Regions from separate parts of the Bacillus tequilensis genome, predicted to be linked through region 1. Evidence: a T-box and tRNA genes for the amino acid it is inferred to sense, from the RefSeq annotation. Region 1 holds a T-box; the other holds one or more tRNA genes.
What was found. A T-box is a leader RNA that pairs with one kind of tRNA and senses whether it is charged. The one in region 1 lies ahead of thrS (threonine--tRNA ligase), so its partner is inferred to be a tRNA-Thr.

Region 1 (8,712 bases):
AGCTCGGGGAAACGAACTACGGCGAAAAGCGCTATTGGGTCCCCTTAAAGGACATGAATCCAACGATTGTAAAAGCGACAGTGGCGGTTGAAGACCAGAATTTCTACGATCACCATGGCTTTGACTATAAACGCATGGCCGGCGCGGCGCTTGCTGACCTAAAGGCATTTGCCAAGGTTCAGGGCGCCAGCACCATCACACAGCAATACGCGAGGAACTTATACCTTGAACACGATAAAACGTGGAAACGGAAATGGAATGAGGCGTTCTACACGATCCGTCTGGAGCAAAACTATTCCAAGGACGAGATATTAGAAGGCTATTTAAATACGATTTATTACGGACACGGCGCTTACGGCATTGAGGCCGCTTCCCGCCTGTATTTCGGCAAGCATGCGAAAAACCTGACGGATGCTGAGGCGGCGCTTTTGGCGGGTATCCCGAAAGGCCCTTCCGGCTATTCGCCGTATGTCAATGAAACGAAAGCCAAGGAACGTCAGAAAACGATTGTGCGGATGATGGAAAAGCAACGGATGATCAGCCAAAAGAAAGCGGATGAACTCATCAAAGAATCTCTTTCCTATCAGCCCTTGAATAAACAAGTTTCCAAAAGAAAGGCCCCTTATTTCTATGACAATGCGATGAGAGAGCTTGAGAAAAAGCTCGGCATGACGCGGGAGCAAATTGAAACGAGCGGCTTAAATGTCTACACAACAGTAGATAAACGGATGCAGCGCATCGCCGAGGAGGCCATTACCGAAACGGTTAACGCCGGCTCTGACATCCAAGTCGGGTTTTCAGCCATTGATCCCCGCACAGGAAACGTTCTCGCTCTTGTCGGCGGCAGGGATTATCAAAAAAGCCCGTTTGACCGGACGACACAGGCGAAGCGCCAGCCTGCTTCGACGATCAAGCCGCTGCTGTACTATAAAGCGATTCAGAGCGGATTTACGCCTGTCACTTTGATGAAAAGCGAAGAAACCGAGTTTCAAATTGATGCAAAGGGAGAAACCTATTCTCCAAGCAACTATAACGGATACTACGCCAACAAACCGATAACGCTTCTGCAGGCGCTGGCGCTTTCCGATAACATTTACGCTGTAAAAACACATCTTTTTCTGGGCACGAACAAACTCGTTCAAGCGGCAAAGGAATTCGGCATCACCGCCCATCTGCAAGCGCTGCCGTCCCTGGCGCTTGGCACCGAACCCGTGCGCCCGATTGAGATGGTCAACGCCTACGCCATGCTCGCAAATGGCGGGAAACAAATCGAACCAACTTTTATTTCAAGAGTTACGGACGCGGCGGGACATGTGCTGTACGAAAACCCGAATCAGCATAAACAAGTGCTTGATGAAAAAGCCGCCTTTGTCACGGCGAGTATGATGACGGGCATGTTTGATACGGATTTAAACGGCTATACGTCGGTAACCGGACGGACTATCGCCAATCGTCTGACAAGAACGTACGCGGGAAAATCAGGAACCACCAGCGCAGACAGCTGGATGATCGGCTTCAATCCGAAGCTGGCCGCAGGTGTTTGGACGGGCTATGACAAAAACAGCACGATCGACTCGGTCGAAGAAAAAAGCTACGCCAAAACAATTTGGGCGGACTTCATGGAAGATGCGCTCAAAGGTGAACCAGAAATGGCGTTCAAACCGCCAAAAGGCGTAACCGGTGTATACATTGATCCGAAAACAGGATACTCATCCGGACCTGGATGCGCAGCCAAGCATTACACGTATTTTGTGAAAGGCACAGAGCCGGCAAACGTGTGCTATGGGGCGGAACCTGCAAAACAAACAAAAGACCGGCCGCCAGTCAAAGAAAAGCCCGCTTCCGAGAAAAAATGGTGGGACAAATGGCTCGGGCGGAATCATTGAAAATAACCCGGCTCCTCGGAGGCCGGGTTATTCATATGGTTCCTTCATAATCCATGGAAGCAATGTAATGCAATTAAGCTGAACAATCGGTTTCGAGAATCCTTCGGGGATAAAGTGGTCATCTCTCGGCAATTCAAATGATATCGTCCAGTTACGGTCCGGGTCCCATTCTTTTTTCCCTTCTATCATACGTCCGACAATAAAATAGCTGGCCACATAAAGATGCCGGTCACCCTCAGGGCCAAATTCATTAATATCCGGACAAACAGACGGCTGAAGACCTAAATCTTCAAAAATCCGCACCTTATCAGGCGGCAGTGTTTTCATCACTTCCCTATAATTTTCACAGAGAAGACATCCGCACCTATCAATTTCTTTCTCATACTGCTTTCTCGTTTCTTCTACGTCGGCTTTTATTACCCAGTCACCGACTCGAATGGTTTCGTACATCATATCCCCCTAAAAATGAAAAACCCCGAGTCTTGTTTCGGCTCGGGATTTTCCATGTCCTATTTCTGTATCACCAGTTTACTCAAAGTGCGCGAAAAATAGTTCAAATATTCTAAAAGTTCACAGAAAATTCACAAATCAATTGTCTTCTGGAAGCAGGCCTGCTTTTAATTCATCTGAGGAACGGTCCCATAGGCCCTGATCATGTTTTTTCAAAAACTCGCCGAGCACACGCTTCGAGCTGTCGTCCATTTTATCGATGATAATGTTCCGCTTCATGGATTTATCCATCAGATTCACATGCTCAGGCAGCGATTTGTAGCCTCTTCTGATGCTTCTGTCGACCGTCATTTCACAGGCTGTCACACCAGCGTAATAAGGCCCCTCTTCTCTTCTGTCAATCGTTACCCACACAAGCCAGTATGGTTTTCCGTTCGGAACTTCCTCTTTATTCGGCAGAAATTTAATTCCTTTTTCAACGGTGCTGCGGGCGTGCATGGCGCCGATGTCAACGAACGCTTCTTTTTCCTCTACATCGACGAATACAGGAGAAATATTATCGAGGCTGAGCGCCCCTACGCCGAAACCGCCGTGTCCGTCTGTCGGATCACTTTTGATAATATTAAACCCGATTGATTTTTTCTTTTTTTCTTCCATAAGTTCTACCTCCTACAAAAGCGGTTGAAATATCGCTGAAAACAGCTTTAAAATCTGATCTCTTCCAGCATTGAGCATCGGCCAAAGCACATAAGATCCGAGCGGTGTCACAAACAAAACCAAAAAGACGATAATGCCGTAGCTCTCCGCCTGCGTCATCTTGGCACGCACTCCCGGCGGAACGAGATCTTCAATAATCCGATAACCATCGAGCGGAGGAAGCGGCAGCAGATTAAATAAAAACAAGACAAGATTCAGCTGTATCCAAATGGAAAAAAACTGATCCAGCCCCGTGCTGAACGCCGCAAGCATCTCCATTCCGTATGCATGCATCAACACTAACAAAAAGAAACCGATAAACGCAAGAATCAGGTTACTGACAGGCCCGGCGATGGATACGAGCACGCCGGCAAGCCGCGGTTTCTTAAAGAAGCGGCGATTCACAGGAATCGGACGCGCCCATCCGAAGCCTGCCACCAGAATCAAAATGGTTCCGAACGGATCTAGGTGTTTAATGGGATTCAGCGTCAGCCTTCCTTGTTTTTTGGCCGTATCGTCACCGAATTTGTATGCGACATAAGCATGGGCAAGCTCGTGTATCGTGAACGACACAATTAACGTGATGACGAGATATGGCATTAAAGATAATGGGTAATATAAAAAACTGTCCAAGTGAGATGATCCCTCTTTCTAAAAATGCAAGAATTTACTTTATTCAGTATACTATAAGAAGCCTCTTTTTCTAAAGAGAGGAAACGAGATAAAGGAGGATTCAGCACCCATGCCATACGTAACCGTCAAAATGCTGGAAGGCCGTACAGACGAGCAAAAACGCAATCTGGTCGAGAAAGTAACAGAAGCCGTAAAGGAAACAACCGGTGCTTCTGAAGAAAAAATTGTTGTATTTATAGAAGAAATGAGAAAAGACCATTATGCCGTCGCAGGCAAGCGCCTGAGCGACATGGAATAATCTCTCATAAAGCCGGCGCTTCGCGCACCGGCTTTTTCAATCTCTATTGGGTCAGCTTCTTAAAAATCGTTAATAACGATTTTTTCTCTTCGGATGTCAACTGCTCAAACATGCCGTCAATCAGCTGCTGGCGGTTTTCGATCATTTGCTCAGCCACTCCCCGGCCCGAATCAGAAAGCGTAATCCATACAGTGCGGCGGTCATTGTTATTTCTGGATCTCTCAATAAATCCCTCCTGCTCTAAATGATTCAGAGCGGTGGTTGTGGCTGAGGGAGACAGTGTGACCTCCTTCAGAATATCCTTAATCGTGCAGCTCCCATGTCTGTATATGATCCGCAGAATAAATCCTCTTACATTATTCACGTGTTTCGGAACGGTGGCTTCATCTAATTGCTTCGTGCTTTTCAAATATTTTGTAAGTGCGTGATCCAGCAAATTTGCTTCCAGTTTGTCATGGTCCATGTCAATTTCCCCATTTCGAGATGCATTCATAACATACGAACGATATGATTTACTTATTATTTTACTGATTACGTATAGGGAAAGTCAAAAAAGCAAAATGAGAATTCACCGCTTTTCTCCTAGATACTTCGATTTTTCACCTGTTTGACAAGTTGATCTTTAAAAATCTGGAAAGGAACGTGTTCACTCTGCTGATTTCCGAATTGCCGGACGTTTACCGCACCCTCCTGCTCTTCATGATCTCCAAGCACCAGCACGTACGGGATTTTCTGCACCTGCGACTCTCTGATTTTATAGCCGAGCTTCTCATTGCGCTCATCAACGCCTGCTCTTATCCCCAGCTGTTTCAACTCTGCCTGCACCTTTCTGCAATAGTCCAAATGAACGTGTGAAACCGGTATGACTTGAACCTGAACCGGTGCGAGCCAGGCTGGGAAAGCCCCGCCGAAATGCTCGATCAAAATGCCGAAGAAACGATCGATTGAGCCGAAAACCGCTCTGTGGATGACGACGGGACGGACCTTTTCATTGAGTTCATTGATATATGTTAAATCAAATTTTTCCGGCATTTGAAAATCAAGCTGAATTGTCGCGCATTGATGGCTCCGTTTCAAGGCATCTTTTATGTGAAAATCAATTTTCGGCCCGTAAAACGCTCCATCACCTTCATTCACCTCAAAAGGCAGGCCAAGCTCCTCAAGAACGTGTGCCAAGGAACGTTCCGACGCTTCCCAAAGGCTGTCATCGCCTAATGAGTCCTCCGGACGAGTCGAAAGCTCAACTGAATAGTCGAAGTTGAATGTACGATATACCTCATCAATCAGCCGAATCGCTTCTTTAATCTCACTCTCAATCTGTTCCTCCCGAACGAAGATATGGGCGTCATCCTGGCAGAATGTCCGTACGCGAAGCATTCCGTTTAAAGCGCCGCTGTATTCGTGGCGATGCACCTGGCCGAACTCCGCCATCCGAATCGGCAGATCCCGATAAGAATACAGACTGTTTTTAAAGATGAGCATATGGCCGGGACAATTCATCGGCTTCATTGCGAATCTTGCATCATCCACTTCTGAAAAGTACATATTGTCGCGATAATGATCCCAGTGCCCTGACTGCTCCCATAACCGCTGATTCATCATAAACGGCGTACGCACCTCATCGTAGCCGGCCTTTGTTTGCAGCTCGCGCGAGAAGCGTTCCAGCTCATTGCGGACAATCTGGCCTTTCGGCAAATAAAACGGCATCCCCGGCGCTTCCTCAGAAAACATAAACAGCTCTAATTGTTTGCCCAGCTTGCGATGGTCTCGTTTTGCCGCTTCTTCCAGCATATGCAGGTGCGCATCGAGATCTTTTTTCTTTTGAAACGCCGCCCCGTACACCCGCTGGAGGACTTCATTTTCGCTGTTTCCGCGCCAATACGCGCCTGATACTCTTGTCAGTTTGAAGGCCTTGATCATTCCTGTAGAAGGAAGATGCGGCCCGCGGCACAGGTCAACGAATTCTCCCTGCTGGTACAGCGTGAGATCCTCCCCGCGCGGAATATCGTTCAAAATCTCCAGCTTAAACGGCTCGCCATTTTCAGCAAACAGCTCTTTTGCCTCTTCGTAGGAAACCTCAATTCGCTTGATTTCCAGATTCTCAGCTATAATGTTCTTCATTTCTTTTTCGATGGCCTCTAAGTCTCCTGATGTCAAGCTTTGCTCCAGCTTCATGTCATAGTAGAAGCCGTCTTCTATCACAGGCCCCACCCCCAATGACACTTCGCCGTAAAGCCGTTTCACCGCTTGAGCCAGCACGTGCGCCGTTGTGTGGCGAAGCACCTGTAAGCCTTCTTGTGAATCAAGTGTGACAATCGAAAGCTCGGCATCCTCCTCCAGCCTGAAGCTGAGATCAACGAGCCTGCCGTTGACCCGTCCCGCGGCCGCCTTCCTTTCCAGGCTGGAACTGATAGCACCAGCCGCTTCCTTGATTGTGACGCCTTTCCGAAATTCTTTGATCTGTCCATCCGGAAGCTGAATGTGTACATGTTTACTCATTTTTAAACACTCCTTCGTAATTGTTTATATAAAAAAACACACCCGTCCCGCTGAAAGGGACGAGTGTGTCATTTACCCGTGGTTCCACCCAAATTCCCGACAAACACTATGTATGTCGGCTTGGTGCTGTAACGCAGCATAGACGGCATTGGATACTTTAGTTCCCCAATGCTGCTCCAAGGCGGTAAACGACCATCCTAAGCTGGGAAGCTCTCACCTTTTCTTCCCTCTCTGAAAACCGTAACGATCATTCATGTCCTTTTCTTCGCATGTATTCAAATATAAAAAAACACACCCATCCCTCTAAAAGGGACGAGTGTGTCATTTACCCGTGGTTCCACCCAAATTCCCGACAAACGCCATGTATGTCGGCTTGGTGCTGTAACGCAGCATAGACGGCATTGGATACTTCAGTTCCCCAATGCTGCTCCAAGGCGGTAAACAATCATCCTAAGCTGGGAAGCTCTCACCTTTTCTTCCCTCTCTGAAAACCGTAACGATCATTCATGTCCTTTTCTTCGCATGTATTCAATTCATAAAAAAAACACATCCATCCCTCTAAAAGGGACGAATGTGTTTATCATCCGTGGTTCCACCCAAATTCCCGACAAACGCTATGTATGTCGGCTTTAAGGTGCTGTAACGCAGCATGACGGTATCAGATACTTTAGTTCCCCGATACGGCTCAAAGGCGGTAAGCTGCTTTCCCTGCGTTAGGAAGATCTCAGCTGTTCTTCCCTCTCTGGAAACCGTAAAAAGCATCTCGTGTCCTTATCAGTGCCTGTTCAATAATTTTTTATATCTTACTATATATTCCCACAAAGCGCAATCAGTGATTTATATTTTTTTCTGGCGCGCCAGTCCCGTTATGGGCAGCCAAAAACAGCCATACAAGCAGTGCGGCAAGGCTGTACGCCGCTCCCATCATCAAAAATGTAAATCCTGCGCCGGCGTACCAAGTGGCGGACAGATGAATGATCACCCCGGAAACCGCTACACCGACCAAGGCTCCGATTTGCCTGTTGGCATTCAAGGCCGCGCCGGCGATATTCGCATGCTTTTGTCCGGCAGCCTGCATGATGACAGTTGTCATGGCAGGAACTGTTATGCCGGTGCCAAGGTTCATAACAGACATCAAGACCGCCAGCTGCCAATAAGGAAAATCAGGAGAAACAAGCACAAACAATAGCAATGCAATGATACAGCTGACCGCCATTGACACAAACATAAGCTGTCCGGCCTCAAATCGATTGGCCAGACGGGCAAACAGCAGATTGCCAATTACAAAGACCGCCATCATTGGCAGCAGCTCAACACCGGCCATAAAGGAGCTTGCGCCTCTTGCTTCCTGCAAAAAAAGGCTCAGCATAAACATGCCGCCGAAAAGGGCAAAATTCAGCAAAAACCCGACGAATTGAGCAGCTGAGAATCGCCCGTTTTTATATAAGGACGCCGGCAGAATCGATGTTTCCCCAGAAATTTCCCGCAGCAAAAACAGTACAAATGCCAAAACCGCCGCCGCGAATGCACCAAGAATCACAGGCGAGCGCCATCCCGCAGCAGGTCCCTGTATCAAGGCAAAGGAAAGAAACCCGAGAGCCGCCACTCCGAGCAGATGACCTGTCATATTTACGCGGCTGTTTTTTCCCGGCACGCAGTCGAGGATTCGATAAGCTGAAATGAGTGCAGCAGCCCCTAACGGCACGTTGAGCAGAAAAATACTTTGCCAGCCTGCAACCTGTACCAGCACACCGCCGATAAAGGGTCCAAGGCCTGAAGCGGCGGAAACAAGCGCGGCCCACAGTCCAAACATTCGCGCCCGCACCCGTTCATCTGGGTAAGAGGCCGCCAAAAGGCTGAGTGAGCTTGGCATAAACAAAGCCGCGCCAATTCCCTGCATGAGACGTCCGGTAATTAGCATCTGGCCGTTAATGGATGCGGCGCATAGACAGGAGGCCAGGACAAAAACGGCCAAGCCCAGCATATATACTGCCTTTGAGCCGAAACGGTCTGCCAAGGCTCCGCCTGCCAGCAGAAGCGACGCAAACGTAAGGATGTAACCGTCCACCACCCACGTCACACCTGAAATTGACATCGAAAGAGCGCTTTTCATATCAGCCATCGCCACATTCACAACGGTTACATCAAGAGTAGCCATAAGAAAACCAAGAGCGAGCACGATCAGTACGGATATGCCTGGTGATGAATCTGATTTTTGTAAAGATCCGCTGTTTTTCATTGCAATTGCCC
Region 2 (8,712 bases), 520 kb from region 1:
AATCAGCAAACAGGTGTGTCGCCAAGGACGATGTTGCGCCATGCGCACAATCCAGCGCCACATGAATGCCTGTAAAGTCTTCATCAGCAGTCTGCTTTAAGAATTGCAGATACTTTTGTCCGCCTTCAAAATAGTCATTTACAAGTCCGAGGTCGGCTCCGACCGGTCTTGGCAGCTTATCCTCCGGTTCGTCCATCAGGCGTTCAATTTCAGCCTCCTGTTCGTCAGAAAGCTTAAATCCGTCACCCCCGAAGAACTTGATGCCGTTATCCTGCACTGGGTTATGAGAAGCGGAAATCATGACGCCTGCCTCTGCGTCCATCGCTTTTGTTAAATAGGATACACCAGGTGTAGAAATGACACCCAGACGCATGACTTCTGCGCCAATGGATAAAAGTCCGGCGACAAGGGCTCCCTCCAGCATATGGCCGGAGATCCGTGTATCGCGGCCTATCAGCACTTTTGGACGTTGTTTATCTTTCGTCAGCACATACCCGCCGAAACGTCCGACTTTAAAGGCCAGCTCAGGTGTAAGCTCACTATTGGCGACACCTCTTACACCGTCTGTTCCAAAATACTTGCCCATTTTATAATCGCTCCTTTTTTATTCTGATGAGGATTGTGAATCCGCAGCGGACTCATCCTGATCTTGGTTTTGATCTTTATTTTCGTCTTGTTTTTGATCATTGCTGTTTTTATCATTGTTTGTTGTATCTTCTCGCTGTTTGTTATCTTGATCATTCGTTTGCTTATCTGTGTCATCCTGGCTCCCTGATGTATTGCTGCTGTTGCCATTCCTGGATGTAGTGCTCTTTTTAGACGTCAGCTTGATTTTGGCATTCTTCTGCCCCAAGGACCAGGTTACATTCTGCGGCCCGTTCACTTCAAGCTGCACGCTATGCTCCCCGTCCTCTAAATCTGAAACATTCACATACAGTTCTATATCTGATTTCTTCAGTTTTCTTATATTGGCGGGGGAGCCTTTAGCCGTCACATCTATCGCTTGCGATTCAGGATCAAGAAATTCGATGTTTTGCGAGCTGCTCAGCCCCACAGTCTTAATTGAGACATTTTCAAACTTCTGATCCGCTTCACTATCAACTTCTATATGCAATGTCACCTTTGACGGCGAGATTTTTTTGACGCCGTCAGGAAGCGGAATATCTGCCTCGATATCGGAATCCTTGTTGATTTTGCTTAAATCTAAGCTGACGCCGTCAACAAATTCAAGAGAATCCAACACATCCTGCGAGCCGTAAACCGTTACCTCACTGGGGCTGGATTCAATATTTGCTATGCTGACACCGTCTGGAAGGCTTCCTGTCCGTTCAATTTTAAAGGGCACTTTTTTACTCGGGCTCGTCACCGGAACAGTAATCTTAATGACCGATGGCTCTACATCAACAGGAAGCGCGTTTCCATCCTTATCATAGACAGTCACTTTCGCTTCCTGATCAATCGTTTCATCTGCATTTTCCAAATTCACTGAAGCTTTCACAAGAGAAATATTATCGATTACATTTTTAGATCCGGTAATCTGCACATTTTTCGGACTGACAATCGGCTGCTCCGGGGAATAGCCTTTTTTCATTTTGCTTTTGTTGTAATACTCCACTTCTACGGGAAAGCTTTTAGTCGTCCGTTCTTGAATGGTCACTGTCGTAACAGACGGATTGATTGAAATTGTCAGCCCATCCGACACGTTTTTGGCCTTAAGCTCGACCTTATGTGTGCCGGTTTTCAAATGTTCCATATCGGCATATATTTCAAAGTTCTTTGTCTGCCTAGCCTTTTTCACGGCGCTTGTCGAACCTTTTATCGTGACATTAACCGTTTGCGGCACACCCGTCACGACATAATTTTCATCATCATAATACGCTTTGACCGGAATATCAGTCAGTGTTGCCTCATCTGTTGTTGATGTCGGAAAGAAAGATTCACCCGGTTTTTTCGGAGTCGGTGCTTGATTGCTGTTAACCGCCACATAAAGCAAGAGTGCGAAAAGCAGAGCGATAATTTTCACAGCCCAGCGGTTGTTTAAGAATTTATCCATTTTTCTTGCCCCTCCAATACCAGCGGTTAGAAGAAGTGTCTCTGGTGTTTTTCTTAAACTCGGCTTCAAGCATTTCTTTCAGCGCTTCTTCAGTCAGCTCTCTGTGAAGGTCGCCGTTCTTCGCCACACTGACGCCGCCGGTCTCTTCAGACACAATAATCGTCAAGCTGTCTGTTACTTCACTGATGCCGACAGCCGCTCTGTGCCGCGTACCCAGTTCTTTCGAAATAAACGGGCTTTCAGAAAGCGGCAGATAACAGGCGGCCGCGGCAATTTCATTATTCTTCATGATCACCGCACCGTCATGAAGCGGGGTATTCGGAATAAAAATATTGATCAGCAGCTCAGAGCTGACTTTGGCATTCAATGGTATGCCGGTCTCAATATAATCCCCCATTCCAGTATCCCGCTCAATGGTCAGCAGAGCGCCTATACGGCGTTTCGCCATATAATTGATCGCTTTTGTGATGGCCTCAATGGTTTTCTGCTGCGCTTCTTCGACAGGCGTACCGCTCCTTGAAAAAAAGCGGCCGCGGCCGAGCTGTTCAAGCGCTCTTCTCAGCTCAGGCTGAAAAATAATAATAATTGCTAAAAATCCCCATGTTATCGCTTGGTCCATCAGCCATTGAAGTGTGCTGAGACCCAAGTATTGGCTGGCCATACGGACAAGCACGATCACAACAATTCCTTTTAACAGCTGGACCGCTTTCGTGCCGCGTATCACCATAATCAATTTATATATCACATACCAAACAAGGAGAATATCAACGGCATTGCCGAGGTACTGCAAAAAAGGGATATCCTCAAAAGCCATTTCCTCGTCCTCCACGAATTCAGTCATTTCGTATTTTGTGTTTTACGTGTTACGCATATGTACTTTACATAGCGAGCCCATTATACCACATTTCGATTTGGCAAGTGAAATGTGCCCACCCTTTCAGCCCGCAAAAAAAGAGCAAAGCGGCTGATACGCTTTACTCTTTTCCGTTTGGATCTAATGCATGGAATATGCTTTTCCCCGCAGACTTCATCTTGTACCATGTCCAGTCGAATAATTGATTGATTTCTTCAATCTGACCGGTGACTTGTCCAGCAGAGGCCATATACTTTTCGCCGTTTACGACAGTTACATCCCCGTCTATTTTTCCTTTAATGATCAGCTTGCCGTTTTTGACAGTCACATCACCTTTGACCGTCTCACCCTCAGGCACGATCACAGTGCTGTTATGCACCACTAGATTCGGCTGCTTGGACACGCTGAAATTGTGGTCATTATGCCAGCTGTTAAAAAAACCTCCGCCCATCAAAATGATGAATACCGCAGCAGCTGCGATAACGGGATGGGATCTGAACCATCTTTTCACAGAAGCTCTTTTCTTCTCCTTAGGCAATTTTGCCATGACGTTAGCGGTAAAATTTGCGGGGGCTTCAACATGCGATGTGCTCCGGACGAGCGCTATGGATTTTTCCATCTCATAAAAATGCTTTTTGCATTTCTCGCATGTCTCAAGATGTTCCTTTAATTCGTGTTCATCTTTTGGAAGGATATCTCCATCAAGATGCATATGCATAAGCTGCACAATTTGTTCAGGACAGCTCATTTCATCACCCCACTTAAAGATCCCTTAATTGTTTTCTGAGAGCCTCTCTGCCTCTGTGAATCCGCGTTTTTACAGTCCCAACAGGAATATTCAGAATCTCGCCGATTTCAATTAATGAGAGTTCGTCAATATACTTTAATACGATGACGGTTCTGTATTTGTCAGGAAGCTTTAAAATTTTCTGCTGAATCGTGTGTGAGAGCTCCAGCGACACAACTGCATCCTCAGGCAAAACTCCGTCTGCGGCGATTTGCGAATACATCGTCAAGCCTTCCGTACCAGCCACCACTGCATCGAGGTAATAATCTGGCTTCTTTTTGCGAATGCGGTCAATGGTCAAATTGGTGGCAATTCGGTAAAGCCAAGTTGAAAATTTCCGGTTAATATCAAAACTGTCGATATTAACGTACGCTCTGATGAAAGCCTCCTGTGCAATATCCTCCGCCTCATGCACATTGCCAAGCATACGGTAGCAAAGCTGATAAATTTTATCTTTGTAAATATCTACGATGTCTGCAAATGCATTTTGATCGCCTTTTTTGACTTGCTTAATTCTCTTTTTAATCATCATTTCCATATTTATCTAACCTCTGCCTTCACCGGTCTGTATGTATACGAGCTTCGTTTCAAAAGGTTTCAACTTTTTTATAGAATAAGTTTATCAAATTTTTGGCAGGGTGTAGATGGTAATTCGTGAATAAACTACCTTAACATATTTTTAAAATTATTATACAGACTGAACAGTTAGAAGTTGAAATGATTTAAAAAAAGAAAAAAGACACCTTTTGGTCAAAGGTGTCTGTGACTGGGCTAGCTGGATTCGAACCAACGCATGACGGAGTCAAAGTCCGTTGCCTTACCGCTTGGCTATAGCCCAATAATGGTGGAGGGGGGCAGATTCGAACTGCCGAACCCTGAGGGAGCGGATTTACAGTCCGCCGCGTTTAGCCACTTCGCTACCCCTCCATATTAATAGTAAGAAACACAGTGCCGGCAAGAGGACTTGAACCCCCAACCTACTGATTACAAGTCAGTTGCTCTACCAATTGAGCTACACCGGCAAGATGGTGGAGGATGACGGGCTCGAACCGCCGACCCTCTGCTTGTAAGGCAGATGCTCTCCCAGCTGAGCTAATCCTCCAAATGGTGACCCGTACGGGATTCGAACCCGTGTTACCGCCGTGAAAGGGCGGTGTCTTAACCGCTTGACCAACGGGCCGTTTGTGTTCTCGTCGAGCTGACAAAAGTTATTATATACAGGTTATCCCCCCTTTGTAAAGGGGAAAATTAAATTTTTTATTTTCAAACTTTTTAACTCCTTTTTTAACTGAAAAAGCCTCCTGCCATTAGTCATTTATTTTATGATAGAGACAAGCAAAGTAAGAGAGGAGAAACCATTATGATTCTAGTCAGTTCTTGTCTTGGAGGCATTGAATGCAGATATAACGGCTCTCACGCCGCGTCAGCGAAAATCAGAAAACTCGTCGATGAAAATAAAGCGGTCATGGCTTGCCCTGAGCTTCTCGGCGGCTTCTCAACTCCCCGTGAGCCTGCAGAAATCATCGGAGGCACCGGTGAGGATGTTCTCAATGGCAACGCGAAAATCGTGACAGCTTCTGGGGAAGATGTCACAGAACTATATATGAAAGGTGCCGCTAAAACGTTAGCTTACGCAAAAGAAATCAGCGCCTCTGCCATCATCTTAAAAGAAAACAGTCCATCGTGCGGAAGCGGATTTATTTATAACGGCACGTTTTCTGGCAAAAAAATCACCGGCAGCGGAGTAACCGCAGCACTGTTAAAACAAGCGGGCTACCGTGTCATTTCAGAAAACCAGCTAGACGATATATTGTAAGGAGGCCGCCACATGACTTCAGACATTTCTTTATCCTTCTATAAGCCTGAACACTTGCCGGAGCTTCAATCATTCACGCTAAACAATGATGACAAACGCTTTACCGCTCTTCCCAAAGAGGTGCTGACTCAAGCTTTGGGCGTACAGGACCGGTATCCGGTTGTCATCTTAAAAAACGATCTGCCAGTCGGTTTTTTTATTTTACACACATCAAGAGAAACGCTTGCGCCCTATTCTAACAATCCATTTGCTTTACTGCTCAGTTCCCTGTCTTTAAACGCTGTGCATCACGAAAAAGGCTATGCAAAAAAAGCAATGCTTCAGCTTCCCGCTTTTGTGGGCGGTTATTTTCCATGGTGTGATGAAATCATTTTGGCCGTCAATCATTTGAACACACGCGCAAAGCACCTTTATATGAAATGCGGGTTCCTTGATAAAGGGCGGAGAAGAATCGGACCGCTTGGCGAACAGCTCATTCTGCATTATTTCTTATCACCTTGAATGAAATAAAATTTCAAAAATTCAAAAACATAGTTGAAATATCATGACATAAATGAATATACTGAATATTGGGATATATCATTTTTGAACAGGGGGCATCCTCATGTCAGAATCAGAACTATTAAACCTTCATCATCTTACAACGGAATCACGCAATCGCCAAACAGCGGAAATCCACAAAGCAAGCACATTCGGCATCCTCCAAATGATCAACGACGAAGATCAGAAAGTCGCTGCCGCCGTTCAGCGGGTTCTACCCGATATCAAAACAGCTGTAGACTGCGCATATGACTCATTTCAAAATGGAGGGCGCCTCATATACACAGGCGCCGGCACAAGCGGCAGACTCGGTGTCATGGATGCTGTTGAATGTCCTCCCACTTATAGCGTAAGCCCGGATCAGGTCATCGGAATCATGGCTGGAGGCCCCAAAGCATTTTTGCAGGCGGCTGAAGGAATTGAAGACAGTGAAGAAGCAGGAGCTAAGGATTTAAAAAACATACAACTCACTTCAAACGACACCGTCATTGCTATTGCAGCAAGCGGCCGCACACCTTATGCTGCTGGCGCTCTAACATACGCCCGCAAAGTCGGAGCACACACCATCGCCCTTACCTGTAATGAAAATTCCGCCATCAGCAAAAACGCGGATCACCGCATTGAGGTTGTCGTCGGACCTGAGGCCATTACAGGATCAACACGTATGAAAGCGGCAACCGCTCATAAAATGATTCTAAACATGATCTCCACCACAGTAATGGTCAAAATCGGCAAGGTTTACGAAAACTTGATGGTAGACGTCAACGTCAGCAACAAAAAGCTAAAAGAACGCGCCATCAGCATCATCCAAAGCCTCACCAACGCTTCATACGACACAGCCAGAAACACACTCGAACAAGCCAATCATCACGTAAAGACGGCAATCGTCATGCTCAAAACGAGCACAGATCAGAATCAAGCCAAGACATTGCTCGATGAAGCAAACGGTTTCATTGATAAAGCAATCGAAAATTACCATCCATGATAAGGAGAGACCAAGAATGGCATCAGGCGGTTTAGCGATTATCCAATCCATGAAGCATAAGCTACCTCCATCCGAACGTAAACTTGCAGATTATATCCTAACTCATCCCCACAAAGCAATCGAAAGCACCGTCAGTGAAATCAGCACCTTAGCCAATTCAAGTGACGCCGCCGTCATCAGGCTCTGCAAATCACTCGGATTAAAGGGATTCCAAGATTTAAAAATGAGAGTGGCAGGCGATCTGGCAAAGCCTGCTGTACAAGGCTACCGGGACATTGCGCCTCACGAACCGCTGTCCTCCATTTCTGAAAAAGCGGCAGGCAACGCCATTCAAGCTATCCAGGATACTTCGGACCTGATGGACTACAAAGAGCTTGACCGAGCGGTTTCTCTGCTTCTCAAAGCTCATACCGTTCATTTTATCGGCGTCGGAGCTTCAGGAATTGTCGCCAAGGACGCCCAGCAAAAATGGCTTCGCATTCATAAACAAGCAACCGCGTTTACAGACACTCATCTTGTGGCATCACTCATCGCAAATGCAGATAAGGATGACATCGTATTCGCCATTTCGTTTTCGGGAGAGACGCAGGAAATGATTGAACTGCTCACCATGGCTAAGGAAAAGGGCATCACAACGATCAGCCTTACACAATTCAGTCAGACATCCGTCTCCGCGCTGGCTGATGTCCCGTTGTACACGGCACATTCCAACGAAGCCTTGATTCGAAGCGCAGCCACTTCCTCCCGCCTCGCCCAGCTTTTTATGATTGATGTTTTGTTTTTAGGCATGGCGGCTGAGCAGTATGAAGAAACAACCGGCTATATTGATAAAACAAGAGCAGCCATACAATCTATGAGAAAAAAATAGGACGGCTTGAAGAGGAGGGGTTTTGATGAGCAAAGAAAACAACTACCATCATCTCGCAAAGAAAATCCTTGCGCTATGCGGAGGAAAATCCAATATTTCTTCGTATACGCATTGCATGACACGCCTGCGTATTACGATTTACGATGAAAATAAAGCAGATGCTCAGGCTTTAAGGGAGCTTGACGGCGTATTGGGGGTGGTCGAAGCTGAAACCTTACAAATCATCCTCGGCACCGGAGTCGTTAATCATGTGACAGCCGCTTTCTCAAAGCTGTCAGAAGAAGTTGTCGATGTCAAAGAAGCAGCGGCAAAAAAGAAAGCCGATATCAACCGAAAAAACGCCACTCCTTTTAAACTATTCTTACGTAAAGTTGCCAGCATCTTTATTCCTCTTATTCCCGCACTCGTGGCTTCCGGTTTAATCACCGGGATTACAAAAGCCATCATTCAAGCCGAATGGCTCTCAGCAGAATCACAAATCGCCATTATCCTGACAGTGATCGGCTCAGGGCTGTTCACATATCTCGGTATTCTCGTCGGCATCAACGCATCGAAAGAATTTGGCGGGACACCCGCCCTTGGAGCTTTGGCAGGGATCTTGATTATAAATCCGGAGATCGCAAAGATCAGTTTATTCGGAGAACAGCTTCTTCCGGGAAGGGGAGGTCTGATCGGGGTTCTTTTCGCAGCCATATTCATTGCTTACACCGAACAATTTATCCGCCGTTTTATTCCTCAATCACTCGATATCATTGTCACCCCAACCGTTTCACTGTTACTCACCGGAATCGTCACGTATGTCGTATTTAT

Region 2: it has a tRNA-Thr gene. The T-box ahead of thrS (threonine--tRNA ligase) is inferred to sense a tRNA for this amino acid. The anticodon was not compared.

Annotation. Positions count from the first base shown of each region.
Region 1 is NZ_CP048852.1:3,683,139-3,691,850, forward strand. Features, by position in the region: gene G4P54_RS19395 (transglycosylase domain-containing protein) at 1-1,886, shown strand, start outside; gene G4P54_RS19400 (hypothetical protein) at 1,914-2,339, opposite strand; gene G4P54_RS19405 (YwhD family protein) at 2,475-2,993, opposite strand; gene G4P54_RS19410 (site-2 protease family protein) at 3,006-3,665, opposite strand; gene thmT (2-hydroxymuconate tautomerase) at 3,775-3,963, shown strand; gene G4P54_RS19420 (MarR family transcriptional regulator) at 4,007-4,426, opposite strand; gene thrS (threonine--tRNA ligase) at 4,546-6,462, opposite strand; T-box leader at 6,515-6,737, opposite strand; T-box leader at 6,768-6,990, opposite strand; T-box leader at 7,023-7,249, opposite strand; gene G4P54_RS19430 (MFS transporter) at 7,292-8,701, opposite strand; gene G4P54_RS19435 (Rrf2 family transcriptional regulator) at 8,698-8,712, opposite strand, start outside.
Region 2 is NZ_CP048852.1:189,296-198,007, reverse strand. Features, by position in the region: gene glmM (phosphoglucosamine mutase) at 1-586, opposite strand, end outside; gene cdaR (CdaA regulatory protein CdaR) at 605-2,053, opposite strand; gene cdaA (diadenylate cyclase CdaA) at 2,046-2,867, opposite strand; gene rsiW (anti-sigma-W factor RsiW) at 3,028-3,654, opposite strand; gene sigW (RNA polymerase sigma factor SigW) at 3,668-4,231, opposite strand; tRNA gene G4P54_RS01115 (tRNA-Gln) at 4,460-4,531, opposite strand; tRNA gene G4P54_RS01110 (tRNA-Tyr) at 4,536-4,620, opposite strand; tRNA gene G4P54_RS01105 (tRNA-Thr) at 4,643-4,715, opposite strand; tRNA gene G4P54_RS01100 (tRNA-Val) at 4,720-4,795, opposite strand; tRNA gene G4P54_RS01095 (tRNA-Glu) at 4,799-4,873, opposite strand; gene G4P54_RS01090 (2-thiouracil desulfurase family protein) at 5,054-5,509, shown strand; gene G4P54_RS01085 (GNAT family N-acetyltransferase) at 5,522-6,010, shown strand; gene murQ (N-acetylmuramic acid 6-phosphate etherase) at 6,114-7,034, shown strand; gene G4P54_RS01075 (MurR/RpiR family transcriptional regulator) at 7,051-7,902, shown strand; gene G4P54_RS01070 (PTS transporter subunit EIIC) at 7,928-8,712, shown strand, end outside.